Regions from separate parts of the Pseudoxanthomonas sp. 97-1-1 genome, predicted to be linked through region 2. Evidence: predicted binding sites of a transcription regulator. Region 2 holds the regulator's gene; the other holds the start of a gene.

Region 1 (15,061 bases), on a different contig from region 2:
CATCCGCCTGGTACTGGAACTGCGCGAGGATCTGGACAGCGCGGGCATCGAACGCGAACTGGCCTCGCTGCTGGACGAACTGCAGATCACCCATGTTTCCGACCAGCTGGGCGCCAGCCTGTCCGGCGGTGAGCGCCGGCGCGTGGAAATCGCCCGCGCGCTGGCTGCGCGACCGCGCCTGATGCTCCTGGACGAACCGTTCGCCGGCGTGGACCCCATCTCCGTCGGCGAGATCCAGCGCATCGTGAAGCACCTCAAGGATCGCGGCATCGGCGTCCTCATCACCGACCACAACGTGCGCGAAACCTTGGGAATCTGCGACCGGGCGTATATCCTCAATGCCGGTAGCGTTCTGGCGCAGGGGGCCCCGGACGCACTGCTGGCCAATCCGGACGTACGCCGGGTCTATCTGGGCGAAACCTTCCGCCTGTGATCCCGTCGGCGGCTCTTGGCCGCCTTTCGGGTTCCAGGGTCGGACATGAAGCCACGCCTGCAGACATCGCTGGGACAACATCTGGTCATGACGCCACAGCTGCGTCAGGCCATCCGGCTGTTGCAGATGTCCACGGCCGAACTCGAGATCGAGTTGACCGAGGCGGTGGAGACCAATCCCCTGCTCGACTGGACCGAGGCCGACGAAGAGCCCGTGCCCACGCACGGTGCGGAAGATGACCGTCCGCCCGAAGAAAGCCCCAGGGAGGCCGAACGCGACGCGCCCGACGATCGCGACGACTGGTCGCCGGATGAAGGGCCATGGACCTCCTCGAGCGGCGGCTCGTTCGACGACGAAGACGGCGGCAGCCCGGCCGAGCGCGTGGCCGAAGCCGATACGCTGCACGGGCACCTGCTGTGGCAACTCCACCTGTCCCACCTCTCCCCGCGCGACCGCCGCATCGGCGCCACGCTGATCGATGCGCTGGAAGAAGACGGTTACCTGCGCGAGCCACTGTCCGGCATCGTGCAGGCGCTGCGTCCGGATATCGAGGCGGACGAAGAGGACGTCCTCGTCGTCCTGCACCAGGTGCAACGTTTCGACCCGGTGGGCGTGGCGGCGCGGACGCTCGGGGAATGCCTGCACCTGCAGTTGGCGGTACTCAGCGACGACACGCCGGGCAAGGCGCTGGCCCTGCAGATCGCCGACACCGCCCTGGAGCGCCTGCCGCGCAGCGGCGTGGCCGGCATCGCCCAGGAGTTGAAACGGCCCGTCGCCGAGGTGGACGAGGCCGTGCACCTGCTGCGCACGCTCGATCCCAAGCCCGGGGCGCAGATCGGCGACCTCTCGCACGACACCTATGTGGCGCCCGACTGCGTGGTCTGGCGCCAGCGTGGCGTATGGCGCGCCGCGCTCGCAGGCAGCACGCTGCCGCGGATCGCGATCCATCGCGGCTACGAACAGATGATCCGGCAATGCGGCGACAGCGATGCCGGTTACCTCAAGGCGCAACTGCAGGAGGCCCGCTGGCTGCTGAAAAGCGTCGAAGCGCGCGGCGAGACCCTGCTCAAGGTCATGCGCTGCCTGCTGCACCAGCAAGCCGGCTTCCTGGAATTCGGCGAGCAGGCGCTGCGCCCGCTGACGCTGCGCGACGTGGCCGAAGAAGTGGGCCTGCACGAATCCACCGTGTCGCGCGCCATCGCCCGCAAGTATGTCCGTACGCCGCGCGGCACCCTTCCCATGCGCGCCTTCTTTGCCTCCGGCATCGACACCGAGGGCGGCGGTGAAGCATCCAGCACCGCCATCCAGGCGATGATCCGCCGGCTGGTCGATGCCGAGAACCCCCGCAAGCCGCTGTCCGATGCGAAGCTCGCTGACCTGCTCAAGGCGTCCGGCATTCCGGTGGCGCGACGCACCGTGGCCAAGTACCGCGAAGCATTGAACATCCTCTCTTCGCACGAACGCGTGCGCATCGCCTGAATCCTGCTTGGCGCGCACCGGTTCCGTGATCGCGTTCCGGGGCGGCGCAACGCATTTTTCACACCAGCTCACACTGCGCGAAAAAGAACGCGCCAGAGGTTGATAGTTGCCGCCGACGGGTCCATCTTTGAACCTGGAAGCACCGCTTCCCATCGCAACTGACAGAGGAGGATTGCCGGAACCCAGACCCTGTCCGCGTTGTCATTCCATGACACGCCATCCGCGCCCTGCGCGCGGTTCTACCGACCCGAAGGAGGCAACATGCGTATCGAGACTTACGGCCATGAAATCGAAGTCACTCCCGCCCTGCGCGAATACGTCGAAACCAAACTGAAGCGGCTCGAACGCCACTTCGAGCAACCCTTCGAGGTCCGTACGCAGCTGGGAACCCGCAAGCCCGATTACCTGGCCGAGGCCACGATCATCGTGGCGGGTCGCACCCTGCACGCCGATGCCGGCGCGCAGACCATGTACGCCGCCATCGACATCCTGGCCGACAAGCTCGACCGCCTGCTGGTCAAGCACAAGGAAAAGCGCAACGATGTCCATCGCACCGCTGCGCGCGGAGAGCTGATCGGCTGACGCCGGCCGCACGTGACGCCACGCAAGGTCGCTCCGCCCCGCGGAGCGGCCTTCACTGATCCCGGCGCGCACCGCATGCACGCAGCGCGCCGCCAAGCGCCCGCGCGGTCGCGAACCCGCGGATGGGCCATTACACTGGCAGACGCCGCTCCCGGCATGCGAACGCGACGACGATGCGCGCCTTGCTGCCCCGGGCCCGGCACCCCTTCCTGCCGGCCGCCTCCGCATGATGAATACCAGCATCACCGCCCGTGAACTGTTCGACCAGCAGAAGGACAAGCTGGCCCTGCGCTGGCTGGCGGGCCAGAAGGGCGAGAAGCGGATACTCGAATCCGGCGACACCGTGTCGCGGCGCCCCTCGCTCGCCGGTTACCTCAACGCGGTGTATCCCAACAAGGTGCAGATCCTGGGCACCGAGGAACTGACCTGGCTGGATTCACTGGATTCCCGCCAACGCTGGGAGACGATCGAGAAGATCGTGCAGGCCAAGCCGCTGGCGCTGGTGATCAGCAAGAACCAGTCCTGCCCCGAGGACCTGCGCGAGGCGGCGAACGAGAACGACACGCCGCTGTGGCTCTCCCCCAAGCGCGGGCATGAGCTGCTCAATCATCTGTCCTACCACCTGGCACGCACGCTCGCGCCGCGGGTCACGCTGCATGGCGTGTTCATGGAAATCTATTCCATTGGCGTGCTGATCACCGGCGAAGCCGGGTCCGGCAAGAGCGAACTGGCCCTGGAACTGCTGAGCCGCGGCCACCGGCTGGTCGCCGACGACGCTCCCGAGTTCACCCAGATCGCGCCGGACGTGCTGGACGGCACCTGTCCCGAGCTGTTGCAGGACCTGCTGGAAGTGCGCGGCCTGGGCGTGCTCAATGTCCGCGAGATGTTCGGCGACACGGCGGTGAAGAAGAACAAGTACCTGCGCCTGATCGTGCACCTGACCCGGCCGATGACCGAGCCCAATCCCCACGGCTACGAGCGCCTGACCGGCGATTCCGGCACCCGCCACGTGCTGGACCTGGACGTGCCGCTGATCACCCTGCCCGTCATGCCCGGCCGCAACCTGGCCGTGTTGACCGAGGCCGCTACCCGCCTGCACATCCTGCGCACCAAGGGCATCGACCCTGCCGCGATGTTCATCGCGCGCCACAGCAACCTGCTGGAGCGCAGCACGCCATGACGCAGGCCGGTGACAACCCCGTGGACGCACACGAAGAGAACGGCACCACGCCTCCACTTCCACCGACCGTGGTGATCGTCAGCGGCCTGTCCGGCTCGGGCAAGTCGGTGGCGCTGAAGACCTTCGAGGACCTCGACTACTACTGCATCGACAACCTACCGGTGGACCTGTTGCCATCCTTCGTCCGCAGCCTGATGCGCGAGGACGAACTGCCGCCCAGGATCGCCATCGGCATCGATGTGCGCAGCCGCCAGAGCGACCTGTCCAAACTCGCCCAGTGGCGCGCCGCACTGGCGCAGTTGGGGCTGGAAGGCAGGCTGATCTTCTTCGATGCCGATGACGAGGTGCTCCTTCGCCGTTACTCGGACACCCGCCGCCGCCACCCGCTGGGCCACGGTGGACTGTCCCTGCAGGAAGCCATCCACCAGGAACGGGCGATCATCCAGCCCCTGCGGGACGAGGCCGATGTCGTCATCGACACCAGCCAGCTCAACGTCCACCAGCTGCGCCGCCGAATCATCGCCGAGTTCGCCTTCAACAAGGGCACGCAGCTCTCGCTGCTGTTCGAGTCCTTCGCCTACAAGCGGGGCGTGCCCGCCGATGCCGACTTCGTGTTCGACGCACGGGTACTGCCCAATCCGCACTGGAACCCCGAACTGCGACCGTACGCCGGCCGGGATCCCAAGGTGCGGGCATTCCTCGACGCCCAACCGGAGGTCGCCGAGTACGTCGGCCAGGTCAGCGGTTTCCTGGATACCTGGCTGCCCCGCCTGCGCGGCGAGACCCGCAGCTACGTGACCATCGCCTTCGGTTGCACCGGCGGCAAGCACCGTTCGGTCTACCTGGCCGAAACCATGGCGCGGCATGCGCGCGAGCAGGGCTGGGAAGAAGTCGCCACCTTCCACCGCGAGCTGGACTGACCCCACCACAGGACGGGCTTTCGCCCCGACCCGGTACCCGGACACCCTGTTTGGAGGCGAAAAACCGTCGGGGCCACAGCCCTTCCTGCATCACAGCACTCCGGAACCACGGGCCGGAGTGCCAGGCACGAACGTGTGCACCGCTCGGCGAAGACGATGCCCTGCAACCCGGTCCCGCACCATTCCACCGACGCAGCTTCCAGCCCGTCATGCCCGTCTGTTAACGTTCCTGCATGGCCTGTGGCATTCTTCTTGTAACTCATCCTGGCGTGGGCGCGGCGATCCTGGCGGTCGCCACCGCGCTGCTGCGGCAACTTCCCCTGAAGGCGGAGGCCTTCGAGGTGGCGTTCGATGCCGACCTGGACGCGCTGCTTCCGCAGGCATCCGCGGCGCTGCGGCGCGTGGACAGCGGCGATGGCGTGCTGGTGCTGACCGATCTGTACGGTGCCAGCCCCAGCAACCTGGCCGGCAAGCTCGCGCGCCTGGGCACGCCCGTGCGCCGCGTCTCGGCGCTCAGCCTGCCCATGTTGTTGCGGGTGATGAATTATTCGGAACAGGGACTGGACGAACTGCCGGCCACCGCTGCGGCCGGCGCACGCAATGGAGTCATTCACGACGATGCTTGAACGCGAACTCACAATATCCAACCGCCTCGGGCTGCACGCGCGCGCCACTGCCAAGCTGGTGCAGACGCTGGCCGGCTTCCGCTGCAACGCCACGTTGGCCGCCAAGGGACGCGAGGTGAATGCCAAGAGCATCATGGGCGTCATGCTGCTGGCTGCCGGCCAGGGCACGCCGGTCACCGTCCGCATCGAGGGCGAGGACGAGGCCGCCGCCATGCAGGAAGTCGTGTCGCTGTTCGAACGACGATTCGACGAGGACGCCTGATGCGGGCGCTGCTGCCGGGCCATGGGGCGTCGCGCGGCAGCGCGCTGGGACGCGCCCGGGTCCGGCTGCCGCATGTGCTGGATGTGGCCGAGCAGCACATCCGCCAGGACCAGCTCGACGACGAACTGGTCCGCCTGCACGACGCCGTCGACGCCACCCGCCGCGAGATGCACAGCCTGCGCGCACGCCTGCACGGCGCGCTGGCGAAGGAGGTCGGCGAGTTCCTCGACCTGCATGCCCTGCTCCTGGACGACCCCGAGCTGCTGCATGGCCTGGACGAACTGATCCGCACCGGCCGCTATTCGGCCGACTACGCGCTGCGCCTGCAACGCGACCGGCTGGCTGCCGTGTTCGATGGCATGGACGATGCCTACCTCAAGAGCCGCATGGACGACCTCGACCATGTGATCGGTCGCATCCACGCGCACCTGCACCAACGCGCCGATGACACACCGGGCGCGGCAGGCGAGATCCTGGTCAGCAACAACGTGGCCCCTTCGGAACTGGCGGAACTGCAGACACAAGGGGTGGTGGGGGTGGTCACCGCCGCCGGCAGCACGCTGTCGCACAGTGCGATCCTGGCACGCAGCCTGCACCTGCCGCTGGTCGTCGGCAATGCGCTGGCCCTGCAGAAGATCAACGACGGCGACGTACTGCTGGTGGACGGCAGCACGGGCGAGGTCGTGGTCAATCCCGACCCCGAAGACCTGCGCCGCTATCGTGAACGCCTGCGTGATGCGGCACGTGAAGCGCGCGAACTCGGCCGGCTGCGCTCCAAGCCCAGCCGCACCCGCGACGGGGTCGACATCGCGCTGTGGGCCAATGCCGAATCGCTGGAGGACGTGGCGAATGCCCATGCCCTGGGTGCGTCCGGCGTGGGCCTGTACCGCACCGAATTCCTGTTCCTGCAGCGGCGCGAGCTGCCGGGCGAAAACGAGCAGTTCCAGGTCTACCGCGATCTCGTGCTCGGCATGAGCGGACGCCCGGTGACCATCCGCACGCTCGACCTGGGCGCGGACAAGGCCGACCGCACCGGGCTCGTCGTCAGCGACGAGGACAATCCCGCGCTCGGTCTGCGCGGCGTGCGTCTCTCGCTGGCGCACACCGGCGTCTTCGACACCCAGCTCCGTGCCATCCTGCGCGCCTCCGCCTACGGCCCGGTCCGCATCCTGGTGCCCATGGTCAGCAGCCGCGAGGAAATCCTCGAGGTACGCCGTCGCCTGCGGCGCGCGGCGCTGCAGCTGCGCAAGCAAGGGCTCGAGATCGCCGAACAGGTCGGCGTGGGCGCGATGATCGAAGTGCCGGCCGCGGCGATCGCGTTGCACGCGTTCGTCGACGTGGTCGACTTCGTCTCCATCGGCACCAACGACCTTGTGCAGTACCTGCTGGCCGCCGACCGCAACAACGAAGCATTGGGCGAACTCTATTCGCCGCTTCACCCGGGCGTAGTGCGCCTGCTCCGCCACGTGATCAGCGTGGGCACGGAGCACAAGGTTCCCGTGGCGATGTGCGGCGAGATCGCTGGCGACGCCACGCTAGCGCCCATGCTGCTGGCACTCGGCCTGCGGGAGTTCAGCCTGCATCCGGCCACGCTGCTGGAACTGCGCAAGGCCATCCGCGATGTCGACCTGGGTGCACTGCAGACGCGAGCGGCCAAACTGCTGCAGGCACGCGACCGCGCCGGCATCGAGCGCTGGCTCAAGACGGCGACGACGGCCTGAGATACCTGTTGTGGGAGCGACGCAAGTCGCGATGGACCATCGGAAACGCCTCATCGCGACTTGCGTCGCTCCCACATCTGGCCCCACTTCTCCTCCGTCTCCAGGGTGTCCATAAATCACAGCCCGGGCGATAATGGTGCAATGAACGCCTGATGCCCCGGTCGCATCCGCCTGACGGATCGGCCCCATTCCGGAGTACCGAATGGTCGAGACCATCCGCCACGACAAGACCGCACGCCAGTTGCGCCTGCTCTCCGACGCGCTCGACAGCGGTCGGCTGGGGCCCGTGCGCCGGCTGGTCAACACCTTGTCGCCCGCGGAGATCGGCAACCTGCTGGAATCGCTGCCGCCCGGCAAGCGCGAAGTGGTGTGGGGCCTGGTCGATCCCGAGGACGACGGCGAAGTGCTGGTGCACGTCGGCGACGAGGTGCGCGAGAGCCTGCTGGCGGACATGGACACCGACGAAATCGTCGCCGCGGTCGAGGACCTCGACATCGACGATCTCGCGGACCTGGTCGAAGACCTGCCCGATACCGTCATCGACGAAGTCCTCAAGTCGATGGACCGCGAGAACCGCGAGCGCCTGGAACAGGTGCTGTCGTATGCCGAGGACACCGCCGGCCGCCTGATGAACCCGGACGTGGTCACCGTGCGCGCCGACGTCAACGTCGACGTGGTGCTGCGCTATCTGCGCCTGCGCGGCGAACTGCCCGACCACACCGATCATCTTTACGTCGTCAGCCGCCGCCACCAGTACCTCGGCCGTGTGCCGCTGGCCGCATTGGTCACGCACGAGGACACCACGCCGATCAACCGCCTGATCGACGACGAGCAGCCGGCGATCGACGTGGGCGAGAGCGCGCAGGAAGTGGCGCGCCAGTTCTCCGACCATGACTGGGTGTCCGCGCCCGTCGTGGACGACAACAACATCCTGCTCGGCCGCATCACCATCGACGACGTGGTCGACATCATCCGCGAGCAGGCCGAGCACCAGGCGCTGGGCGCCGCCGGCCTGGACGAGGACGAGGACCTGTTCTCGCCGGTCAAGCGCGCCGTGCGCGGCCGCGTGGTGTGGCTGGGCATCAACCTGTTCACTGCGTTCATGGCAGCGACGGTGATCAAGCAATTCGACGCCACGCTGGAGAAGATCGTCGCGCTGGCCGTTCTGATGCCGATCGTCGCGGGCATCGGTGGCAACGCCGCCGTACAGGTGCTGACGCTGATGGTGCGCGGCCTGGCACTGGGCCAGGTGGGTTCCAGCAATGCGCGGATCCTGTTGTGGAAGGAAATCCGCGTCGCCCTCATCAACGGGCTGCTGATCGGCGGCATCGTCGGCGTGATCGCCTTCGCGTGGTTCCGCAGTCCACTGCTGTCGCTGGTCATCGCATTGGCACTGATCATCAATTTCTGTGCCGCCGCCACCGCCGGCGTACTGCTGCCTCTGCTACTCAAGCGCATGAACATCGACCCGGCCGTCGCCGGCACGGTGGTGGTCACCGCGGTGACCGACGTGATGGGCTTCTTCTGCTTCCTCGGCCTGGCGACACTCATCCTGCTGCACTGAGGACGCACTCCCGATGGAACGGCTCGGCAAGGTCAGCGAATGGAATGACGACCGCGGCTTCGGCTTCATCGCGCCGCTCGATGGCGAACCGGGCCGCGTGTTCTTCCACGTGCGCGATTACCGCCTCGACGGCCGCCGTCCCGAGACCGGCGAACTCGTGAAGTTCACTGCGCAGCGCCAGCCCGACGGCAAGTGGCGCGCCCAAGCGGTCCGTCGGACGGTATCCGCCGCGCGATCTGCAACACCCCCGGCACCCGCACGGACGGCTTCGCCGCGACCCGAGTCGTGGCTAACCGGCGCAGTCGCCACCGCAGCCTATGCCTTGCTGGTGGCCTGGGCCATCGGCAACGACCGCCTTCCGCTCGAGGCGGTGTTCATATCGCTGGCGATGTCCGCCGTCACTTTCGTCGCATACGCCCTCGACAAGCACGCCGCGCAGACCGGCCGCTGGCGCACACCCGAATCGACCCTGCATCTGCTGGAACTCGCCGGTGGCTGGCCGGGCGCGTGGATCGCGCAGCAAATGCTGCGGCACAAGTCGCGCAAGCCGGGCTATCGCGTCGCCTTCTGGACGATGGTGGCCCTGCACGGCGGCGCGCTGGTCGCATGGTGCTGGATGAGGTCGTGATGGCGAAGCGATGTGCCGCTTCGGTCTACGCCGCCTGGCCAATCTGAGCCTGCTGTCCCCGGCGATCACCGCACGGGGGGCTTTCCTACACGTCGCCGCGATGTGCACCGATGCCCACCTTCGTGCGGGCTGGCGACGCTGTCGCTCCCCCATCCCGTTGGCCGCACCATGCGCCTGATCCTCACCGCCTTGCTGTGTCTGCTGATCTGGCCCGTCCTGTCGGCACCACCAACCGATCCGATGCTGGCGACGCCATACCGCGATGGCGTGCCGGTCGGCGCCTTCCTGGTCAGCGAGAAGCTGGACGGCGTGCGTGCGCGCTGGGATGGACGGGCACTGTGGACGCGTGGCGGCGCGCGGATCGTGGCACCGGCCACGTTCACTCGCGGCTGGTCTGCCGAACCCATGGACGGCGAGCTGTGGATCGCACGCGGCCGCTTTGACGACATCAGCGCCCTCGTCCGCCGCGTGGGAACCGATGCGCAGGCATGGCGTGATGTGCGCTTCATGGTCTTCGACCTGCCCACCCACCCTGGGCCGTTCGCGGAACGCGTCGTTCGCATGCGCAGCCTGGTGTCGACGGCACGCAGCGCGCATCTGGCAATGATCCCGCAGCAACGCCTCGACACCCGGGCCGAACTGGACGCAGAACTGGCCCGCGTGGTCGCCGGCGGCGGCGAGGGTCTGATGCTGCATCGGCGCGACGCGCGCTATCGCGCCGGACGCAGTGAAGACCTGCTCAAGTACAAACCCCATGAGGACGCCGAGGCACAAGTCGTCGCGCATCTGCCGGGCAAAGGCAAATACGCCGGGATGATGGGCGCGCTGCAGGTGCGCACGCCCGACGGGCGCCACTTCCGCATCGGCACCGGCTTCACCGATGCCCAGCGGGCCAGGCCTCCGCCGGTGGGCGCGTGGCTGACCTATCGCTACAACGGCCTGACGTCTACCGGACTGCCGCGCTTCGCCCGCTTCATGCGGATGCGGGACGACATGCCGCCAGCCGATCCGAAACGGTGACGCAGTCCGGTCGATCGGGCGCCTCGTTTCCCCATCGGGTTATGCTGCCGCCCGGTCCCCTTCGATTGCGACTGCCATGCGCTCTCTTGCCACCGCCTGCCTGGGCTTGCTGCTGATCCTCATGACGTCCTGTACCACGACACCCCCCATGAACCCGACCGGCGAATTCGTCTCGCGCGAGGTCGCACTCGAAGGAAAGACCTACCGCTACCAGGTGTTCGTACCTGCGGCGCGCTTCCGCCGCGGCAAGCCGCCCGTGGTGCTGTTCCTCAACGGCTCCGGCGAGCGCGGCAGCGATGGCGTGAAGCAGACGATGGCGGGGCTGGGACCGTACCTGCGCCAGCATGCCGACACGTTCCCGGGCCTGGTGGTCTTCCCGCAGGCGCCGGATGACACGGAGTGGACCGAGGCAGCCGGCCCCCTTGCGTTCGCGACGCTGGACGCGGCCGTGCGCGAGTTCAATGGCGATTCCGATCGCGTGTACCTGACGGGCATGTCGATGGGGGGCTACGGTACGTGGGAACTGGCATTGCAACAGCCGGCCCGGTTCGCCGCCCTGGTCCCGATCTGCGGAGGAATCACCGTCGACTGGACCGATGCGCGGCCGGGCCTGCGTGCGCACAGCGTTGCCAACGCCGCAGACCCGTTTGCCGCCGCCGCACAGCGCCTGAAAGACATCCCTGTGTGGATTTTCCACGGCGGCAAGGACGACGTGGTGCCCCCGTCGCAATCGCGCCGCATGGACGCCGCACTGAAGGCCGCCGACGCACGCGACGCGCGCTACACCGAATTCCCGGACGCCAACCACAACAGCTGGGACGCCACCTACGCGTACACCCCGATGTGGGAATGGCTGTTCGAACAACGCCGCGGACGTTGAGCCGTGGCCGAGCTCGTTCCCGACTACTTCACCGCGGGCTGGCGTGAGCGTGAACTGCCGTGTCCGTGCGGCTGGCAAGGCGACAGCCGTGCGATGGCCATGGAGTTGCACGATGCGGTCACCGACTACGCCTGCGCGCAATGCGGCAACCTGCTGCTGATCGTCTCGCATCCCAGCCTGGAGCAGGTCCGCCGCGCCGCCGAGGCCGGCCATGCCGAGGCCGTCGCCCAGCTGGCCATCATCGAAGAAGCCCTCACCCGCTTCCCCCCGGACGCGGGCTGATCGGCGCGCCTGCGCGCGCGCAGGGTCACGATTCCCGCCTCCACGTGCCCGCCCTGGTCGCCCCGCCCTCAATCAATGTTCTCCGCGGCCGATAACCCGGCATCTCCTGACGCCTGACGGGTGCCTGCCCGTGGCCGTGCGAGTGACCTGCAATGACTGACATGGCCGACGACAACTCCGGTTTTCCTGGCGGCCTGCGCCGGCTCTGGTCGCGGCGGCGGGACGCCGCGCCGTCGTCGTCGCGGGAACTGGCCCCGGCGGCCAGCGCCGGGCCCCGCACCAGTATCAGCGCGCAACAATTGCAGGCCCTGTTCGCACATGCCGAAGAGCCGGTCGCCCTGTTGTCCGCCTTCGCCGACGGCGTCGCCGGCCTGCCGGGGGAACTGCATGGCATGGGCGAGCGCCTGCAGTCCGCGCACGCCGATGCCGACTGGCCCCGCTACGGCCGCGCACTGCGGCAACTGGTCGACAAGTACATCCGCACGATCCAGGACGAGCCGCTGGCCGGGGAAGCCGAGCAACTGCGCGACCTGCTGCAGCACCTGCTCGTTGCCGGCATGGAGCACCTGCTGCGCGACGACGCGTTGCTGCTGCCGCAAGCGCACGCGCTGGCCGACCGCGTCCGCCAGTGGCAACCTGCCCAGCCGTTGGATGGGCTGGGCAGTGACCTGCGGGAACTTTGCCAGCAGGTCGGCCTGCGCACGCACGAGGTCAACGACGCACAGGAACTGATGCGCAGCCTGTTCGACCTGCTGCTGGAGAACGTCGGCGAACTGATCGAGGACGGCAGCTGGCTGCAGGACCAGATCGGCGCGGTGCGCCAGCTGCTGTCCGGCCCGCTGGACCGCACCGCGCTGGAACAGACCCGCGCCGGGCTGCGCGAAGTGATCTACAAGCAGGGCCTGCTGAAGCAGGGACTGGCCGAGTCCAAGGCGTCGATGAAGGAGATGATGGTGACCTTCGTCGAGCGGCTGGACGGCATGGCGTGCAGCACCGGCGAATACCACGACCGCATCAGCTTCCATGCGCAGGCCATCCGCGACAGCCGCAGCATCGCCGAACTGGGCAAGCGGATGGAGGACATCCTGGCGGACACGGCACAGGTGCAGGCGCAGGCGCTGCGCGCGCGCGACAGCCTGCTGGAGGCGCGGCGCGAGGTGGAGGAGGCCGAGCGCCGCGCGGCGGATCTCGAACAGGAACTGCAATCGGTCTCGGCGCTGGTGCGCGTGGACCAGCTGACCGAAGCACTGAACCGGCGCGGCTTCGACGAACTGTTCAAACGCGAATCCGTGCGCGCGCTGCGCAGCGGGCAGACGCTGAGCCTGGCACTGCTGGACCTGGACGATTTCCGCCACATCAATGCCGCGCACGGCCACCTGGGTGGCGATGCCGCCTTGTGCCACGTGGTAACCCTGGCGCGCGCCACCCTGCGTGCCAGCGATGCCGTCGCACGTTTCGGTGGCGAAGAGTTCGTGCTGCTGCTGCCCGACACCAGCTTCCTGGAAGCGATGGGCACGCTGGAGCGCCTGCGTGCCCGCCTCGCGCACAAGCCGCTGATCTACGAGGGCCGCGGCATCATGCCGACGTTCAGTGCCGGCGTGGCGCGCTGGGTACCGGGCGAATCGCAGGACGAACTGCTCGCCCGCGCGGACCGCGCCATGTACCAGGCCAAGCAGGCGGGCAAGAACCAGGTGGTCGCGGCACCGGAGTAAGCCACCCCGCGCAAGAGGCCCTTCAGGGCCGACCGGAACCCGTCGGCCCTGAAGGGCCTCCTACGGGCGAGGGTGCCGCCCTCACCCCAGCAACATCTCCAGCACCGCCATGCGGATGGCGACACCGTTGCTGACCTGGCGCAGCACCAGCGACTGCGGGCCGTCGGCGACCTCGTCGGTGATCTCCACGCCACGGTTGATCGGGCCCGGATGCAGCACCACGGCATCCTTGGCGGCACGCGCCAGGCGCGCGGTGGTCAGCCCGTACTCGCGATGGTAATCCTCCAGCGATGCGACAAGGCCTTCTTCCATGCGCTCGCGTTGCAGGCGCAGCATCATCACCACGTCCACGCCTTCGAGCATGGCGTCGAAATCCTGTCCCGTCCGGCAACCCGCCAGGGTGCCATCGTCGGGCAGCAGCGATTGCGGTCCGCAGACGCGGATCTCGCCCGCGCCGAGCGTATGCAGTGCATGCAGGTCGGAACGCGCCACGCGCGAATGCTTCACGTCGCCGACCATCAGCACCTTCAGGCGCGAGAAATCGGCACCCTTGGCCTGGCGGATCGTCAGCACGTCCAGCAACCCCTGGGTGGGGTGCGCGCTGCGGCCGTCGCCCGCGTTGATCAACGCAGTGCCCTCGCCCGCCTCGGCGGCCAGCGCCGCGACCGCGCCGTCGTCGGCATGACGGACGATGAATCCGCGCACGCCCATCGCCTCGAGATTGCGCAGGGTATCGCGCGCGGTTTCGCCCTTGCGCGTGGACGAGGTGGAGGCATCGAAGTTCAGCACGTCCGCACCCAGCCGCTGCGCGGCGATGTGGAATGAGCTGCGCGTGCGCGTGGACGGTTCGAAGAACAGCGTGCAGACCGTGGTGCCGTCCAGGACCTTTCGCCGCGGCGTGCGACCGAGCGCGGCATCGCGGATCTGGCCGGCACGGTCGATCAGGCGGCAGAGGGTCTCGCGGGGCAGGCCCTCGAGGGTCAGCAGGTGACGCAGGCGTCCATCCGGATCAAGTTGGGAAGTCATGGAGTTTCGTCAGGGAAGAATCAGGTCAACTGGGTCGCGTCCTGGGGAGCGGCCAGCCAGCGTTCGATGATCACGGCCGCCGCGACGGCGTCCAGCGCCACCGCGTCGCGGCGGCGCTTGCGGCCCTCGGCACGGTCCAGTGCGAAGCGTTGCGAGGCTTCGACGGAGCTGGTGCGCTCGTCCACCAGCACCACCGGCAGGTTGTAGCGCGCGCGCAGTTCGCGGGCGAAGGCGTGCGCGCGCTTGCGGATGGGCTGGTCGCCGCCGTCCAGCGTCATCGGGTCGCCGACCACCAGGCCGTCGGGCTTCCACTCCGCATGCAGCTTGTCGATCGCCGGCCAGTCCGGCCCGTGGCCATGCACGTCGATCACCGCCAGCGCACGCGCGCCGGTGCCGAACGCGCTGCCGACCGCCACGCCGATGCGGCGGGCGCCCACGTCGAATCCCAGTACGGTGCCATCCAGCTTCATGCCACCTGCCTCCGTTCGATCACGCGTGCGCCATCCTGCACCGGTCGCTGTGGAGACAACGTCTGCGGGCGCAGGCAGAGGCTCATGCGTGGCCGCTGTAGTCCGTCAGGCGCGTCATGTCCACGCCGATCCGCTGGCCTGCCGCCTGCCAACGCCGCTCCAGCGGCAGCGCGAACAGCAGTTCGGCATCGGCGGGCGCCGTCAGCCAGCTGTTCTCGCCCAGTTCGTATTCCAGCTGGCCTGCTCCCCAGCCCGCACAGCCCAGCGCCATGACGG
Region 2 (15,061 bases):
GGAACCGGCGCGGCGCTGGAACCGGGACTGGCGGAACGCCTGCACCAGAGCCTCGCCGACGTGGTGAACAAGCAGGAAGCCCGCAGCGAGCCTGCGGTGGTGCTGGTACCGGGTTCGGTCCGCGCCGCCCTCGCCCGCCTGGTCCGCCACAGCGTCCCCTCGCTGTCGGTGCTGGCCTACAGCGAGGTTCCCGAGGACAAGCGGTTGAAGCTGGTCGGCACGATCAGCTGAGACCGGAAGCAGCAGAACCCGACGCGACATCGAACCGGATAGCACGCCATGAAAATCAAACGCTTCGTCGCCCCCGACATGCGCACCGCCTTCGCGATGGTCCGGCAGGAACACGGCCCGGACGCGGTGATCCTGTCCAACCGGGTGACCGAGGATGGCATCGAGATCGTTGCTGCCAGCAATTACGACGAAGCGCTGGTGCAGCGCACGCTGGAAGCGATGCGCCCGGCCACGCCCCCTGCGCCGCTGCATCCGCTGCTCGACCCGGCGCCGCAGGCACCGACCGCGAACGCTCCGGCCCTGTCACCGGCCGAAGCCGCCGCCAGCTACTTCGCCCGCCGCCAGCCGGCCGTCCCCGCTGCACCGCGTGCCGGGACCGCCAAGCCGGCCGTCGCCGCACCTGCGTCGATCGCACCGCCGGCAGCACCCGTCGCAGCGCCACGCGCGCCGGTGGCCGCCACGCCCGCGCCGATCACCGGCGAGATTCCGGCGCCGGTCGTCCGCGACATCGCGCCGCTGCTGATCGAACCCGAATCCTTCGCCGCCAAGCTGGCCGCCTGCCTGCCGGCCGCTCCCGCCAACGAGCCGGTCGCCGCGAGCGAACCCGCTGCACCGCCGCGCCGTCAGCCCGCGCCGCGCGCCGACGCCGATGACACGCTCGACCTGGATGCGCTGCTGCCCTCGATCGCGCCGCCGGTGTCGCTGCCGGAACCCGAGCCTGCGCCGGTCGTCGCGCTGCACGCCACGCGTGCACCGGTGATCGCACCGGTACCGGCGCCCGCTGCCGTCACCGTACCGACGCTGACCGTCGTCACCGACAACGCCACGCACGCCCGCGAGAGCGACGAGCAGCTGGTGCAGATGCGCGGCGAACTGTCCGCCATGCGCGAGATGATCGAGCGCGAGATGCACCGCCTCACCGACGAACGCCTGCGCGGTTCGCCGGTGCGGATGCAGGCGATGGAACTGATGGAAGACTACGGCTTCGACGCCGGCATCACCCGCGACATCGCCCTGCAGATTCCCGCCGACACCGAATTGCACCGCGGCCGTGGCCTGATGCTGGGCCTGCTGTCGAAGAAGCTGCCGGTGGTCGACACCGACCTGCTGGAAACCGGCGGCGTCATCGCGCTGGTGGGCCCCACCGGCGCGGGCAAGACCACCACCATCGCCAAGCTCGCCGCCTGCTTCGCGCAGCGCTACAACGCACGCGACGTGGCGCTGATCACCACCGACACCGTGCGGGTCGGCGGTCGCGAGCAACTGCACGGCTACGGCCGCCAGCTCGGCATCGCCGTGCACGAGGCCGACAGCGCGCAGGCCCTCGCACTGCTGCTGGAGCGCCTGCGCGACTACAAGCTGGTACTGATCGATACCGCCGGCCTGGGCCAGCGCGACCGCAACCTGGTGGGCCAGCTCAACTGGCTGCGCGCATCGGGCCAGGTGAAGACCCTGCTGTGCCTGCCGGCCAACTCGCACTTCTCCGACCTGGACGAGGTCGTCCGCCGCTTCAGCAGCGTGCAGCCGCAAGGCGTGGTGCTGACCAAGCTGGACGAGACAGGCCGCCTGGGCAGCGCCCTGTCGGTGGTCGTGGACCACCAGCTGCCGATGACCTGGGTAACCGACGGCCAGCGCGTTCCCCACGATCTCCACCGCGCCAACAGCGCCCACCTCGTGCTGCGGCTGGACCAGCTGCGCCGCGAAGCCGACGAACCCTGCTCGACCGAGGCCACCCATGTCGCCTGACCACCTGCTGCAGACCAATCCCCGCAGCACGCCGCCGGCCGCCGGCGCATTCCATCCCGTGCGCGTCATCGCCATCACCGGTGGCAAGGGCGGCGTGGGCAAGACCAACGTGTCGGTCAACCTGGCCGTGTCGCTGGCCGAAATGGGCAAGCGCACGCTGCTGATGGACGCCGACCTGGGCCTGGCCAACGTGGACGTGCTGCTCGGGTTGTCGCCGAAGTTCACCCTCGCCGACCTGGTCGCAGGACGTTGCGGACTGGAAGACGTACTGCTGGAAGGCCCCGAGGGCGTGCTGGTGGTTCCCGCCTCGTCGGGTTTCCGCCACATGGCCGAACTGGCGCCGGCCGAGCACGTGGGCCTGGTCAACGTGTTCTCCGAACTGCAGCGGGCGCTGGATTTCATGGTGGTCGACACCGCCGCCGGCATCACCGACAGCGTGCTGACCTTCTGCCAGGCCGCGCAGGACACCGTGGTGGTGGTCTGCGACGAGCCGGCCTCGATCACCGACGCCTACGCGCTGATCAAGGTGCTGGCGCGCGAGCGCGGCCTGGACCGCGTGCACGTCATCGCCAATATGGTCCGCGACCCCAACGAGGGCCGGAAGCTGTATGAAAAACTCGCCCGCGTCTGCGAGCGTTTCCTCGGCGATGTCGCCCTGCACTACCTCGGCGCGGTGCCGCAGGACGACTGGCTGCGCCGTGCGGTGCAGCGCCAGCAGCCCGTCGTGAAAGCCTATCCGGGCAGCCCGTCGGCCCGCGCCATCGCCGAGATCGCGCGCATGACGGCACGCTGGCAGCCGCCTCTGGGAGCGCGCGGCAACGTCGAGTTCTTCGTCGAACGCCTGATCCAGCGGGGAGTCGCCGCATGAACACCGCCGCCGCCCAATACCGCGCCGTACAGCGCAGCAGTGCGAACGATTTCGTCACCCAGCACGCCGACCTGGTCCGCCGCATCGCCCATCACCTGGCCGCGCGCCTGCCGGCCAGCGTGGAGATCGACGACCTGGTGCAGGCCGGCATGATCGGCCTGCTGGAAGCCTCGCGCAGCTACGATGCCGAGCAGGGCGCCTCGTTCGAGACCTACGCCTCCATCCGCATCCGCGGGTCGATGATCGACGAGATCCGCCGCGGCGACTGGGTACCGCGCTCGGTCCACCGTCGCGCCCGCCAGGCGGCCGCCACCGTGCGCGAGATCGAACAGCGCACCGGCCGTGCCGCCATCGCCACCGAAGTGGCGAGTGCGATGGAAATGCCGCTGCCCGAGTACCTGCGCCTGATGGAAGATGCCGCGCGTGGCCAGGTGCTGAGCCTGGAATCGCACATCGACGACCATGGCGAACCCAACACCGCGCGTACCGGCGGCCCCTCGCCGCAGCAGCACCTGGAGCGCAGCGAGTTCCGCCAGCAACTGGTCAAGGCCATCGGCCACCTGCCCGAACGGGAGCAGCTGGTGCTGTCCATGTACTACGAGCAGGAGCTCAACCTGAAGGAGATCGGCGCCGTCCTCGGCGTCAGCGAGTCGCGCGTCTGCCAGATCCACGGCCAGGCCATGGTGCGGCTGCGCGGACGCCTGCAGGTGTTCGAGAAGGCCGACGCCGGCCTGGAAGACAACGACTGAAGAATCCCCACGGCCTGCCGATAAGGCTCCGGTAGGCCGCCGCGTGCAGCCCCTGCCTTGCCGTCGCCCCTGACCGGGCACGCTTTACTGGAGTTCGATGTGACCGCCAACAAGAACATGCGCATCCTCATCGTGGACGACTTTTCCACCATGCGCCGCATCATCAAGAATCTGCTCAATGACCTGGGCTATACCAATACCGCCGAGGCCGAAGACGGCAACAGCGCGTTGACCGCACTGTCCCAGGGCAGCTTCGAGTTCGTGGTCACCGACTGGAACATGCCCGGCATGACCGGCATCGAGCTGCTGAAGGCCATCCGCGCCGACGACCGCTACAAGACCCTGCCGGTGCTGATGGTCACCGCCGAGGCCAAGCGCGAGCAGATCATCGAGGCGGCGCAGAACGGCGTGAACGGCTACATCATCAAGCCGTTCACCGCGCAGACGCTGGAAGAGAAGCTGGGCAAGATCTTCGAACGCCTGGGAGCCGCTGCCTGATGAGCGCCGTGGCCGATGTCGCCGGCGCACGCGCCGCGCTGGTGGAAAAACTGCAGCACGCGCTGGATGCCCTGGAACAGGGCGACGAAGCCGGCTGGCGTCGCGAACTGGATGCCATCGCCGCCTGGCGCACGCAGCCGATGATGCAGGGCCTGGGCCGCCTGGCGCGCGAGCTGGCGCAGACGCTGGGCGAACTGCCACCCACCGGACCGGGCGAGCTGGACGACGCCTGCGCGCGCCTGGACCATGTGGTGGAAATGACCGAACAGGCCAGCCACGCCACGCTGGACCTGGCCGAACAGTGCCGTGGCTACGCCACCCAACTGAAGGGCACCGCGCTGTCGCCCGAGCAGGCGGCGCTGGTGGACAGCATCGGCAAGGGGCTGTCGGAGATGGCCCTGGCGCAGAGCTACCAGGACCTCACCGGCCAGATCATCCGTCGCGTCGCGGGCATCGTCCGTCGCGTGCACGAGGGCTTCGGCGCGCTGGGCCTGCCGCCGCCGGAGAAGAAGAACCCTTCAGATCTGGCCGGTCCGGCCGTTGCTGGTCTGGACCGCAACGCGTTTTCACAGAACGACGCAGACGACCTGCTCTCCGGACTGGGGCTGTAGGCACCCGCGAACGCGCAGCGGAACCGGAGACCTGCCATGCCCGACGCTTCCGCCCGCCGTTCCTGCCATCCCCTCGTCCTGCTGTTCGTGGGATCGCTGCTGGTCTGCGATGTCCTGGTCGGCCGCTTCCTGCGGCGTCGCCACGCGCACGCCCTGCACCTGCTCGACTCCTCCCGCTGATCACCCGTCCCGGTACCTGCCCCGCCCATGTCCGCCGTCACCCCTGAAATCGCCGCCGACTTCCTGATCGAAGCGCAGGAAATCCTCGACCGGCTGGGCGAGCAACTGGTCACGCTGGAACAGGACCCCTCCGACAGCGAGCAGCTGAACGCGGTATTCCGCGGCTTCCACACCCTGAAGGGCGGCGCCGGCTTCCTCGGCATCCAGCCGATGGTCAACCTGTGCCATGCGGCCGAAGAGACGCTGGGCCTGGTGCGCGCCGGCCAGGCGACGCTGGAACCGCAACACTTCGATGCCGCCCAGCAATCGCTGGACTGGCTGCAACAGATGCTGGATGCGATCGGTGCCGGCGAAGACCCGCCGCACGCCCCGCAGATGCTGATCGACCAGTTCGATACCCGGGGGGATGCCGCACCCGCCGCGCCGAAACCCACCGCCGCGACAAGCGCCGCGCCCGCTGCGGCCGGCGCGGACCTGATCAGCGACGACGAGTTCGAGGCCTTGCTGGACCAGTTGCACGGCGATGGCGCACCCACCCGCGCCGCTGCGCCCGCACCCGTCGCGCGACCGGCACCTTCGCCTGCGAAACCGGCCGCACCGAAGCCGGCCGCGAAAACCGGTGGCGAAACCGAACAGACCATCCGCGTGGACACCAAGCGGCTGGACGCCATCGTCAACCTGGTGGGCGAACTGGTGCTGTCGCGCAACCGCCTGAAGACATTGCGCGCGCGCATCCGCGACGAAGAACTGGACCGCGCCGTCAGCAGCCTCGACATCGCCACCGCGCGCCTGCAGACGGCGGTGATGCGTACGCGCATGCAGCCGGTGGGCAAGGTGTTCTCGCGCTTTCCCAAGGTCGCGCGCGACGTTGCCCGCCAGTTGCAGAAGGAAGTGGACCTGGAACTGGTCGGCGCCGAGACGGAGCTGGACCGCAACCTGGTGGAAGCGCTGGCCGATCCGCTGGTGCACCTGGTCCGCAACGCCATCGACCACGGTGTCGAAGTGCCCAGCCTGCGCGAAGCCTGCAGCAAGCCGCGTGCCGGCCACGTACGCCTGTCGGCGCAGCAGGAAGGCGACTTCGTCACCATCGAAATCCGCGACGACGGCGCCGGCATCGATCCCGAACGCCTGCGCGCCAAGGCGCTGGAAAAGGGCCTGATCGATCCCGAAGCCGCCGCGCGCCTGACCCACGACGAATGCCTGCAGCTGGTCTTCCTGCCCGGCTTCTCCACCAAGGCCGAGGTCACCGACATCTCAGGCCGCGGCGTGGGCATGGACGTGGTGCAATCGCGCATCCGCGAACTCAGCGGGCAGATCACCATCCATTCCGACATCGGGCGCGGCAGCCGTTTCGTCATCCGCGTGCCGCTGACCCTGGCGATCCTGCCCACCCTGCTGGTGCAGGCCGGCGACCCCGTCTATGCACTGCCGCTCGCGCGCGTGATGGAAGTGCTGCACGCACCGTCCGAAAGCCTGCGCTGGTTCGATGGCCAGGCCGTGCTGGACCGCCAGAGCCATACCCTGCCCCTGGTCGACCTGCGCCACTGGCTGCAGGTGGACCCGGTGATGACGCCCCTGCTCACCATCGTGGTGCTGCAGATGGGCGAACAACGCTTCGGCCTGATCGTCGACCAGGTGCGCGGCCGCGAAGAAGTCGTCATCAAGCCCCTGCCACGCGCCGTGCGCGGCCTGCCCGGCTACGCAGGCGCCACCCTGATCGGCGACGGCCGCATGGCGCTGATCCTGGACGTGGACGGCCTGCGCGCGACGGCGTGACGCATCGTGCTCCCTGTAGGAGCGACGCAAGTCGCGACCGCACGCCCTGCACAACATGACGCCTGGATGGCGGTGTGACCCGGTCGCAAATAACGTCGCTGCTGCAACCGCCAGGCGACAGCTCGCGATTCCAGATCACGCGCGGCATGACAACCCGGTGTCTGTGTGATCACGGTCGCGACTTGCGTCGCTCCTACAGGACTCACGACTCAAGTCCACCTGAACCGGGCCGATAGATCTGCACATGGACATCTTCAGCCTCATCGGACTCATCCTGGCGCTGGTCGCCCTGGTAGGCGGCAGCATCCTCAAGGGCGCGGGCCTGTCCTCGCTGTGGTCGTCGGCGGCCTTCGTCATCGTGATCCTGGGCACCATCGCCGCGATCCTGGTGCATACGCCGCCGCCGGTATTCAAGCGCGCGCTGTCCATCGTGCGCTGGGTGATCCGGCCACCGGGCACCGATGGCGATGCGCTGATCGCCGAGATCGTCGACTGGAGCAACATCGCCCGCAAGCAGGGCCTGCTGGGGCTGGAGCCGCTGGTCAACCAGCAGGACGACCCGTTCCTGAAGAAGGGCCTGCAGATGCTGGTGGACGGCGTGGAGCCCGAATCGATCCGCCACATGATGGAGATCGACCTCAACGGCCAGGAACACCAGGATCTCGCGGCCGCCAAGGTCTTCGAGGCCATGGGCATCTACGCCCCCACCCTGGGCATCATCGGCGCCGTGTTCGGCCTGATCGCGGTGATGAAGAACCTTGCCGACCCCAGCAAGCTGGGCCATGGCATCGCCGCCGCGTTCACCGCGACGATCTACGGCATCGCCTCGGCCAACCTGTTCTTCCTGCCCATCGCCAGCAAGCTCAAGAGCGTGATCGGCGGGCGCAGCCGCGAACAGGAAATGATCATCGAAGGACTGATCGCGATCGCGCAGGGCGAGAACCCGCGCAACATCGAGGCCAAGTTGGCCGGCTTCCTGAACTGACCCCTGCGGAACGACGGCGATGGCGCGCAGGAAGAAACACGAGGAGCATGCGAACCACGAGGCCTGGGCGATCCCCTACGCCGACCTGATGACGCTGCTGCTGGCCTTCTTCGTGGTGATGTACGCCATCTCCACCATCAACGAGGGCAAGTACCGCGTGATGGCCGATGCGCTCACGGCCGCCTTCGGCGGCGCCCCGCGCACGATCAACCCGGTGCAGGTGGGCAACCACCAGTTGCAGGGTGCCGACTTCGACCGGCCCTCGCCGATCAAGTCCGGTGCCAAACAGGGACCCTCCGCGCCCTCGCCTTCGCCCAACGTCACCCTGCTGGCGGCGATGGCCTCGCAGATGAACCTCTCGCTGGACGCCAAGGGCCTGCAGAGCGCGCAGGGCGAGCTCAAGCGCATCGCCGATGACCTGGAGCGCGCGCTGGCGCCGCTGATCGACGAGAAGCTGGTGGTCATCAAGCGCTCCGAGTTGTGGCTGGAAGTGCAGATCAACAGCGACATCCTGTTCGCCACCGGCTCGGCGGCGCTGGATCCGCAGGCGCAGCAGACCGTCGGCAAGCTGGCGGAAGTGCTGGGCAACGTACCCAACTCGGTGCGCGTGGAAGGCTATACCGACGACCGCCCGATCCGCACCGCGCAGTTCCCGTCCAACTGGGAACTGTCTTCGGCCCGTGCGGCGAGCGTGGTGCACCTGTTCGTCCGCGACGGAATTCCGCCGGAGCGGCTGGCGATGATCGGCTACGGCGAGTTCCGGCCGATCGGCGACAACGCCACCCTCGAAGGCCGCAACGCCAACCGCCGCGTGCTGCTGATCATCCTGGCCAGCCCGGCCGGCCCGGCACCGAACTTGCATGCCCAGGAACAGGCCGTCGAAGCGCCGTCAGTGATCGCACTGCCGTCGCTGCCGACCCACGCCGCGTCGCCCATGCCCGGAGCGCCGCCGGCGCCCCAGGTCCATGAAGGAGTCCAGTGATGCGCGTGTGGGCAATCGCCAACCAGAAAGGCGGCGTCGGCAAGACCACCACCACCCTCGCCCTCGGGCGCGCCCTGGCCATGCGTGGCCGTCGCGTGCTGCTGGTCGACCTGGATCCGCATGCGTCGCTGACGCGCGCGTTCGGCGTGCCCGCCGAGCCGCAGCCTGCCGGCGTGCTGGACCTGTTCGACGAGCAGCCGCCGCTGCTCGCCAGCGTGGCGCGCGCCACCGAGATCGAGAACCTCGCCTTCGTTCCGGCACAGACACCGCTGGCCACGCTGGAGCGCCGCAGCGCCACCCAGCCAGGCCTGGGCCTGGCCCTGTCCAATGCGCTCGCGCGCGGCGGCCAAGCCTGGGACCACGTGCTGTTCGACTGCCCGCCCACGCTGGGCCTGCTGATGGTCAATGCACTGGCTGCCGCCGACCACGTCATCATTCCGACCCAGACCGAACCGCTGGCTCTGCACGGCCTGAAAGGCATGTGCCGCACCGCCGACATGATCCAGCGCTCGCGCCATCGCGAACTGCCGGTCTCGATCCTGCCCACGCTTTACGACAAGCGCACCCGCACCGGTGCCGAGACGTTGAAGGCGATGCAGGACGAGTACGGCGGACGCGTCTGGAACGACGCCATCCCCAATGACACGCGCATCTGCAGCGTCGATGCACTGACCCGTTCCAGCCCCGCCGCGCAGTATCCCGGCCGCGGCCTGTCGGCGTACCGCCGCGCCCTGGACTGGCTGTTGCTGACGGAAGCACGCGCCACCGAGCAAGCCGCATGACCACGCCCGCCGTCCTCGACGACTACCTGCACGACCTGCTGGGCGACGTGGGCACGGCGACCGCTGCCGCCCCGTCCCTGACCGCGGTCGCCGCGGAAACAGCCGCCACCGGGACATCGCCCGATGCGGCCGACACACCGGCACCGCCCGCCGCGAACCTCAAAGCTCCCCCTGCGCTGGCGATCGCACCGGTACGTGCAGGCAGCGACGCCGACATGATCGGCGACGACGAATTCGAAGCGCTGCTGGACCAGTTGCACGGCAGCGGCGCGCCCACCGCCGTAACCAGCCCCCCCAGCGAACCCGTCGTCACCGCCCCGCCCGCGCCTGCGCTCGCCGTCGCACCTGCGCGCGCAGGCAGCGCCAGCGACATGATCAGCGACGACGAGTTCGAGGCCCTGCTGGACGACCTGCACGGAAGCGCGGCGCCCACCGCGCGGGTTTCCGAAGCCGCGCCGGTCGCCGCTCCGGTCGCTGCACCCGCTGCACGCCCCGTGCAGGCGCCGCGCGCGCTGCCGCCGCTGCCGAGCAAGCCCTACCTGCAGGAGGCATTGCCCGATACCGGCGAGCGCCGCCGCGCGACCGAACGCAAGACCCGCTGGCTGCGGCTGCGCTGCGACCAGCAGCATTACGCGCTGGAACTGCTGAAGGTGCAGGAGGTCGTGCGCCCCGCGACCCTGCTGCCCCTGCGTGGTGCCGCGCCGCACATGCTGGGCGTGATGAACCTGCGCGGGCAGGTGGTGCCGGTCATCGACATGGGCCTGTACCTGGGCCGCAATGCGATCGACACCGATGCCGCCACGCGCATCGTGGTGCTCGAGGAACATGGCGAGACCCTCGGCCTGCGCGTCAGCGCGGTGGAGGACGTCGCCAACCTGACCGACAACCAGATCGAATCCCCGGACAACGCCCGCGTCGGCCGCATCGCCAATCCGCTGTTCCGCGGCGTGGCGCGCCTGAACGAACGCGCGGTGATCCTGCTGGATGCCTCGCAGCTGCTCACCTAGGCCATGGCGATGGCAGGTCGACGCGCATCACATATTCACACCGGACGCTCAAGAGTGGCCCGCGTGCGCCGATACCCCACTAGAGCCGCCCTTCCGGAGACACGATGAGCGCAGTGCCCCTGGGTGATGACCTCGGCATCGAGGCCGCCACCGACCTCAAGCAACACCTGGCCATGCATGTCGCACAGCCTGGCCCGCTGGTGCTGGACGCCGGCACGGTGCAGCGCGTGCACACCGCCAGCCTGCAGGTGCTGTGCAGCTTCGTGCGCCAGCGCGAGCAGGCCGGGCTGGCCACCGACTTCAGCGCGGTCAGCCAGAGCTTCCGCGACGCGGCACGCCTGCTCGGCCTCGCGCCGCAGCTTGGCCTGGCGACCACCAACAACGAAAACAACATGCAACAAGTGGAGAACGCCGCATGAGCGCACGCATTCTGGTAGTGGACGATTCGGCCTCGATGCGACAGATGGTCGCTTTCGCCCTGACTTCGGCGGGTTATTCGGTGGATGAAGCCGAAGATGGCCAGGTCGCGCTGGGACGTGCGCAGGGGCAGAAGTTCAACGCGGTGGTCACCGACGTCAACATGCCCAACATGGACGGCATCTCGCTGATCCGCGCCCTGCGCGGCATCCCCGACTACAAGTTCACGCCCATGCTGATGCTGACCACCGAATCGGCCGCCGACAAGAAGGCCGAAGGCAAGGCCGCCGGTGCCACCGGCTGGCTGGTCAAGCCGTTCAATCCGGAACAGCTGGTCGCCACCGTCCAGAAAGTCCTGGGCTGAGCCCCGCACTTCCTCCCCACTTCGCATACCGCCACAGGGCTCCACCGCAATGAACATGGACATGCAGCGCTTCCACGCCACGTTCTTCGAGGAAAGCCGCGAAGGGCTGGAAGCCATGGAAGCCGGCCTGCTGTCGCTGGAACAGGGCAGCCGCGACGGCGACCTGATCAATTCCATCTTCCGTGCGGCGCATTCCATCAAGGGTGGTTCGGCGACGTTCGGCTTCGACGCCATCGCCGGCATGACCCATGTACTGGAAACCCTGCTGGACGAACTGCGCGCCGGCCAGCGCGCCGTCAGCCCGCCGGCGGTCGACGCGATGCTGGCCTCGGTGGACGTGCTGCGTGCCCTGCTGGCCGAGGCCGAACACGGCACTCCGGCCGACCCCGCCGCCGTGCAGGCCATGAAGGACCGGCTCAACGCCGTCCTGTCCGGCCAGGATGCGCCTGCCGCCACGCCCGCCGCCGCCAAGGCCGACGAAACGCCGGAAGGCTGGAAGATCGGCTTCACCCCCGCGCCGTCGCTGTTCATGAGCGGCAATGATCCGCTGCGCATCCTGCGCGAACTGGAACACCTCGGTCCGCTCGAGATCGCGTGCCGGATGGAACGCCTGCCGGGCTTCGAGCAGATCGATCCGCTGGAAGCCTATCTCGCATGGGACCTGGGCCTGATCGGCAAGGTGCCGCGCAGCGCCGTCGACGACGTGTTCGCCTGGGTCGTGGACGACTGCGAACTCGACATCCAGCCGATGCAGCGCGATGCGGTGCCGGTGGACGCCGTGGCCGTGGCTGCGCAGCCGGTCGCCCCGGTTACCGCCAGCGGTGCGCAGGCACCGGCAGGCGCCGCGCCCGCCGCCAACGACACCGCAGAAACCTCCATCCGCGTCAGCGTCGACAAGATCGACGGCCTGATCAATCTCGTCGGCGAACTCGTCATCACCCAGGCCATGCTGAAGCAGGTCTCCGGCCTGCTCGACCAGGCCCAGTGCGAGCGCCTGTTCGCCGGTCTGGACCTGCTGGAACGCAATACGCGCGACCTGCAGGAAGCCGTCATCGGCGTGCGCATGCTGCCGGTGGATGCCGTGTTCCGCCGCTTCCCGCGCCTGGTCCGCGACCTGTCCGCACGCCTCGGCAAGCAGGTGCGCCTGCGCACCATCGGCGAAGGCACCGAACTGGACAAGGGCCTGATCGAACGCATCGCCGATCCGCTGGTGCACCTGGTCCGCAACTCCATCGACCATGGCCTCGAACTGCCCGATGCGCGCCGCGAGGCGGGCAAGGACGAAACCGGCACGATCACCCTCGCCGCTTCGCACCAGGGCGGCCACATCGTCATCGAAGTCAGCGACGACGGCCGCGGCCTGAATCGCGAGCGCATCCTGGCCAAGGCCGCCGAGCGCGGCCTGGCCGTGCCGGAGAATCCCAGCGATTCGCAGGTCTGGGACCTAATCTTCCAGCCGGGCTTCTCCACCGCCGAAGCCGTGACCGATCTCTCCGGTCGTGGCGTGGGCATGGACGTGGTCCGCCGCAACATCCAGGCACTGGGTGGCGAAGTGCAACTGGAAAGCGCGTCCGGCAGCGGCACGCGCGTGGTCATCCGGCTGCCGCTGACCCTGGCCATCCTGGACGGCATGGGCGTGTCGGTCGGCGAGGAAACCCTGATCCTGCCGCTCGGCTACGTGCTCGAGGCCCTGCAGCCGCAGGCCGAGGACGTGCGTACGGTGGCCGGCGACGGCCGCGTGCTGCGCGTGCGCGGCGAATACCTGCCCATCGTGTCGTTGAACGACTACTACCGCTACGGCCAGAGCGAGGCGGAAGATCCGCTGGTGGTCGTGGTGGAAGCCGACGGCCAGAAGCTGGCGCTGGAAGTGGACGAGCTGATCGGCCAGCAGCAGGTCGTGGTCAAGAACATCGAAAACAACTACCGCCGCATCGACGGCATTTCCGGCGCCACCATCCTCGGTGACGGCCGCGTGGCCCTGATCGTCGATGTCGGCGGACTGGTGCGCGCACGCAAGACGCTGCAGGCGGCCTGACGCCGCCGCTCCACTTTTTTACGAATGCGCCGTCACCGGACGCGACCGTAGACTGGTCGCGGCAGGCGGGCGCTTGCCCACACCCAGCAGGTAAATCCATGAAGTACGTGTCGACCCTCGCCCTGGCCCTGATGGCCATCCATGCCAGCGCCCATGCCGAAGACGCCGGCACCCGCGCCACCGCCTGGCCGCCGAAGATCACCTTCGCCAACGGCACCGAGCTGAGCCTGGGCGGCAACCTGCAGTACGACGCCAACCACTTCTCGGGCACCGGCTACAACGGCGCGGCGCTGGAAGATGACGACGCCTGGCGCCGGCAGGAGATCGGCGTGACGCTCAAGCGCAAGGGCGTGTACGACTTCGGCGCGACCTTCGATTTCGAAGCCAAGACCTGGAACGACGTCGCCCTGCGCGTCGAAACCAAGGCGCTGTTCGGGCACGATGCAGGCAAGCTGCGCGTCGGCCAGATGAAGCTGCCGCTGGGATTCGAAGGCAATACCGCCACGCGCAGCGCAGCCTTCGTGGAAGCCTCGCTGCCCACGCAGGCGTTCTACCAGGGGCGCCGCACCGGCATCGACTGGGCCTTCGAGCGTGAGGCCTACATCGTCAACGCCGGCTACTTCTTCGAATCCGACCTGCAGGGCAACAACAAGGGCGACACCGCCGCCGCGCGCGTGGCATGGACCCCCCTCAAGCAGGCCGGCAACGTGCTGCACTTAGGCATCTCGGCCGCACAGGAGCGACCGGACAGCGAAGTCAACGGACTGGGCGTGACCGTCTACCCGAGCGCGCGCTGGCGCGCCAAGCCGGAAGCCGCACTGACGGCGGTACGACTGGTGGACTCGGGCACGCTGACGCGCGTGGACCGCATCGACCGCAACGGCCTGGAAGCCCTGTGGATCCATGGCGCGTGGTCGCTGCAGGGCGAATACCTGCGCCAGAAGACCACGCGCGAGCTCGGCCTGCCTTCGTATTCGGCGGATGGCGCCTACGTGTTCGGCAGCTGGATGGTGACCGGCGAGTCGCGCGCCTACAGCGCCGGCAACGTCGGCAATCCGAAGCCGAAGGGCAAGTACGGTGCGCTTGAACTGCTTGCACGCTACAGCCGCATCGACTTGGACAGCGACGGCATTGCCGGCGGCCGCGAAGACAACTGGACGCTCGGTGCCACGTGGTACCTCGCGCAGAACTTCAAGTTCCAGGCCAACTACGTGAAGGTGGATGCCGAGCGCGGCGCGTTCTCCGCCAGCCCCGACGTGTTCGAACTGCGCGCACAGATGCATTTCTGATCGCGCACCACGCCGGACGCGTCGCGCGCGTCACAGTTCGCGCGCGACGCAGGCCGGCAATCAGGTAAACACGATTACTTTCCCGCCGAACGGTCATAAAGAAGCCACCAGGGCCGCCGTTACCTCCTCTGCAGACGATGCAACGCCGGCAAGGCCGGATCGGGACGGGGAACCCCTCATCGATACCGCGACGTCCACATACCCGTGGGCGCTGGCTGGCTGCACGCCTTCCATGCTCAACCGGAGATGCATCACATGAAATGGTTCCAGAACCTGTCCATCGGCCGGAAGCTGGCCGTCGCTTTCGCCCTCACCGCCCTGATGACCGTCATCCTGGGCGTGTTCTCGCTGCTGCGCCTCGGCGCGTTGAACAGCTGCAGGCCGTCAGCGGCGTCGACATGCCGTCCGTCCAGTACATGGGCGAAGTACGTTCGCAGCTGGGCGAATTCCGGACCTTCGAGATCGCCCAGCTGACTCGCCTGGACGAACCCGACGCGATCATCGACTACAACAAGCGCATGGCCGCCAGCAAGAAGATCGT

The links. The regulator FliA, encoded in region 2, starts transcription of late flagellar genes. The targets are predictions, from matches to a motif close to TAAAGTTTNNCNNNCNNNGGCCGATAA.
Region 1: a site for FliA is predicted at 11,646-11,672, ahead of AC3DET_RS04560 (GGDEF domain-containing protein). Genes of this name have one in related genera too.

The regions. Positions count from the first base shown of each region.
Region 1 is NZ_JBYMTJ010000001.1:935,636-950,696, forward strand. It holds gene lptB (LPS export ABC transporter ATP-binding protein) at 1-433, shown strand, start outside; gene AC3DET_RS04500 (RNA polymerase factor sigma-54) at 521-1,912, shown strand; gene hpf (ribosome hibernation-promoting factor, HPF/YfiA family) at 2,174-2,494, shown strand; gene hprK (HPr(Ser) kinase/phosphatase) at 2,724-3,674, shown strand; gene rapZ (RNase adapter RapZ) at 3,671-4,594, shown strand; gene AC3DET_RS04520 (PTS sugar transporter subunit IIA) at 4,828-5,220, shown strand; gene AC3DET_RS04525 (HPr family phosphocarrier protein) at 5,213-5,482, shown strand; gene ptsP (phosphoenolpyruvate--protein phosphotransferase) at 5,482-7,203, shown strand; gene mgtE (magnesium transporter) at 7,406-8,767, shown strand; gene AC3DET_RS04540 (DUF1294 domain-containing protein) at 8,781-9,395, shown strand; gene AC3DET_RS04545 (DNA ligase) at 9,564-10,415, shown strand; gene AC3DET_RS04550 (carboxylesterase family protein) at 10,492-11,295, shown strand; gene AC3DET_RS04555 (hypothetical protein) at 11,299-11,577, shown strand; gene AC3DET_RS04560 (GGDEF domain-containing protein) at 11,730-13,289, shown strand; gene AC3DET_RS04565 (aspartate carbamoyltransferase catalytic subunit) at 13,371-14,315, opposite strand; gene ruvX (Holliday junction resolvase RuvX) at 14,336-14,785, opposite strand; gene AC3DET_RS04575 (YqgE/AlgH family protein) at 14,868-15,061, opposite strand, start outside.
Region 2 is NZ_JBYMTJ010000002.1:714,663-729,723, reverse strand. It holds gene flhA (flagellar biosynthesis protein FlhA) at 1-231, shown strand, start outside; gene flhF (flagellar biosynthesis GTPase FlhF) at 280-1,977, shown strand; partial or broken gene AC3DET_RS10615 (MinD/ParA family protein) at 2,033-2,845, shown strand; gene AC3DET_RS10610 (RNA polymerase sigma factor FliA) at 2,842-3,594, shown strand; gene AC3DET_RS10605 (chemotaxis response regulator CheY) at 3,712-4,092, shown strand; gene AC3DET_RS10600 (protein phosphatase CheZ) at 4,092-4,703, shown strand; gene AC3DET_RS10595 (hypothetical protein) at 4,740-4,883, shown strand; gene AC3DET_RS10590 (chemotaxis protein CheA) at 4,911-6,659, shown strand; gene AC3DET_RS10585 (flagellar motor protein) at 6,904-7,644, shown strand; gene motD (flagellar motor protein MotD) at 7,664-8,626, shown strand; gene AC3DET_RS10575 (ParA family protein) at 8,626-9,408, shown strand; gene AC3DET_RS10570 (chemotaxis protein CheW) at 9,405-10,415, shown strand; gene AC3DET_RS10565 (STAS domain-containing protein) at 10,520-10,834, shown strand; gene AC3DET_RS10560 (response regulator) at 10,831-11,196, shown strand; gene AC3DET_RS10555 (chemotaxis protein CheA) at 11,246-13,231, shown strand; gene AC3DET_RS10550 (OprO/OprP family phosphate-selective porin) at 13,330-14,520, shown strand; gene AC3DET_RS10545 (methyl-accepting chemotaxis protein) at 14,919-15,061, shown strand, end outside.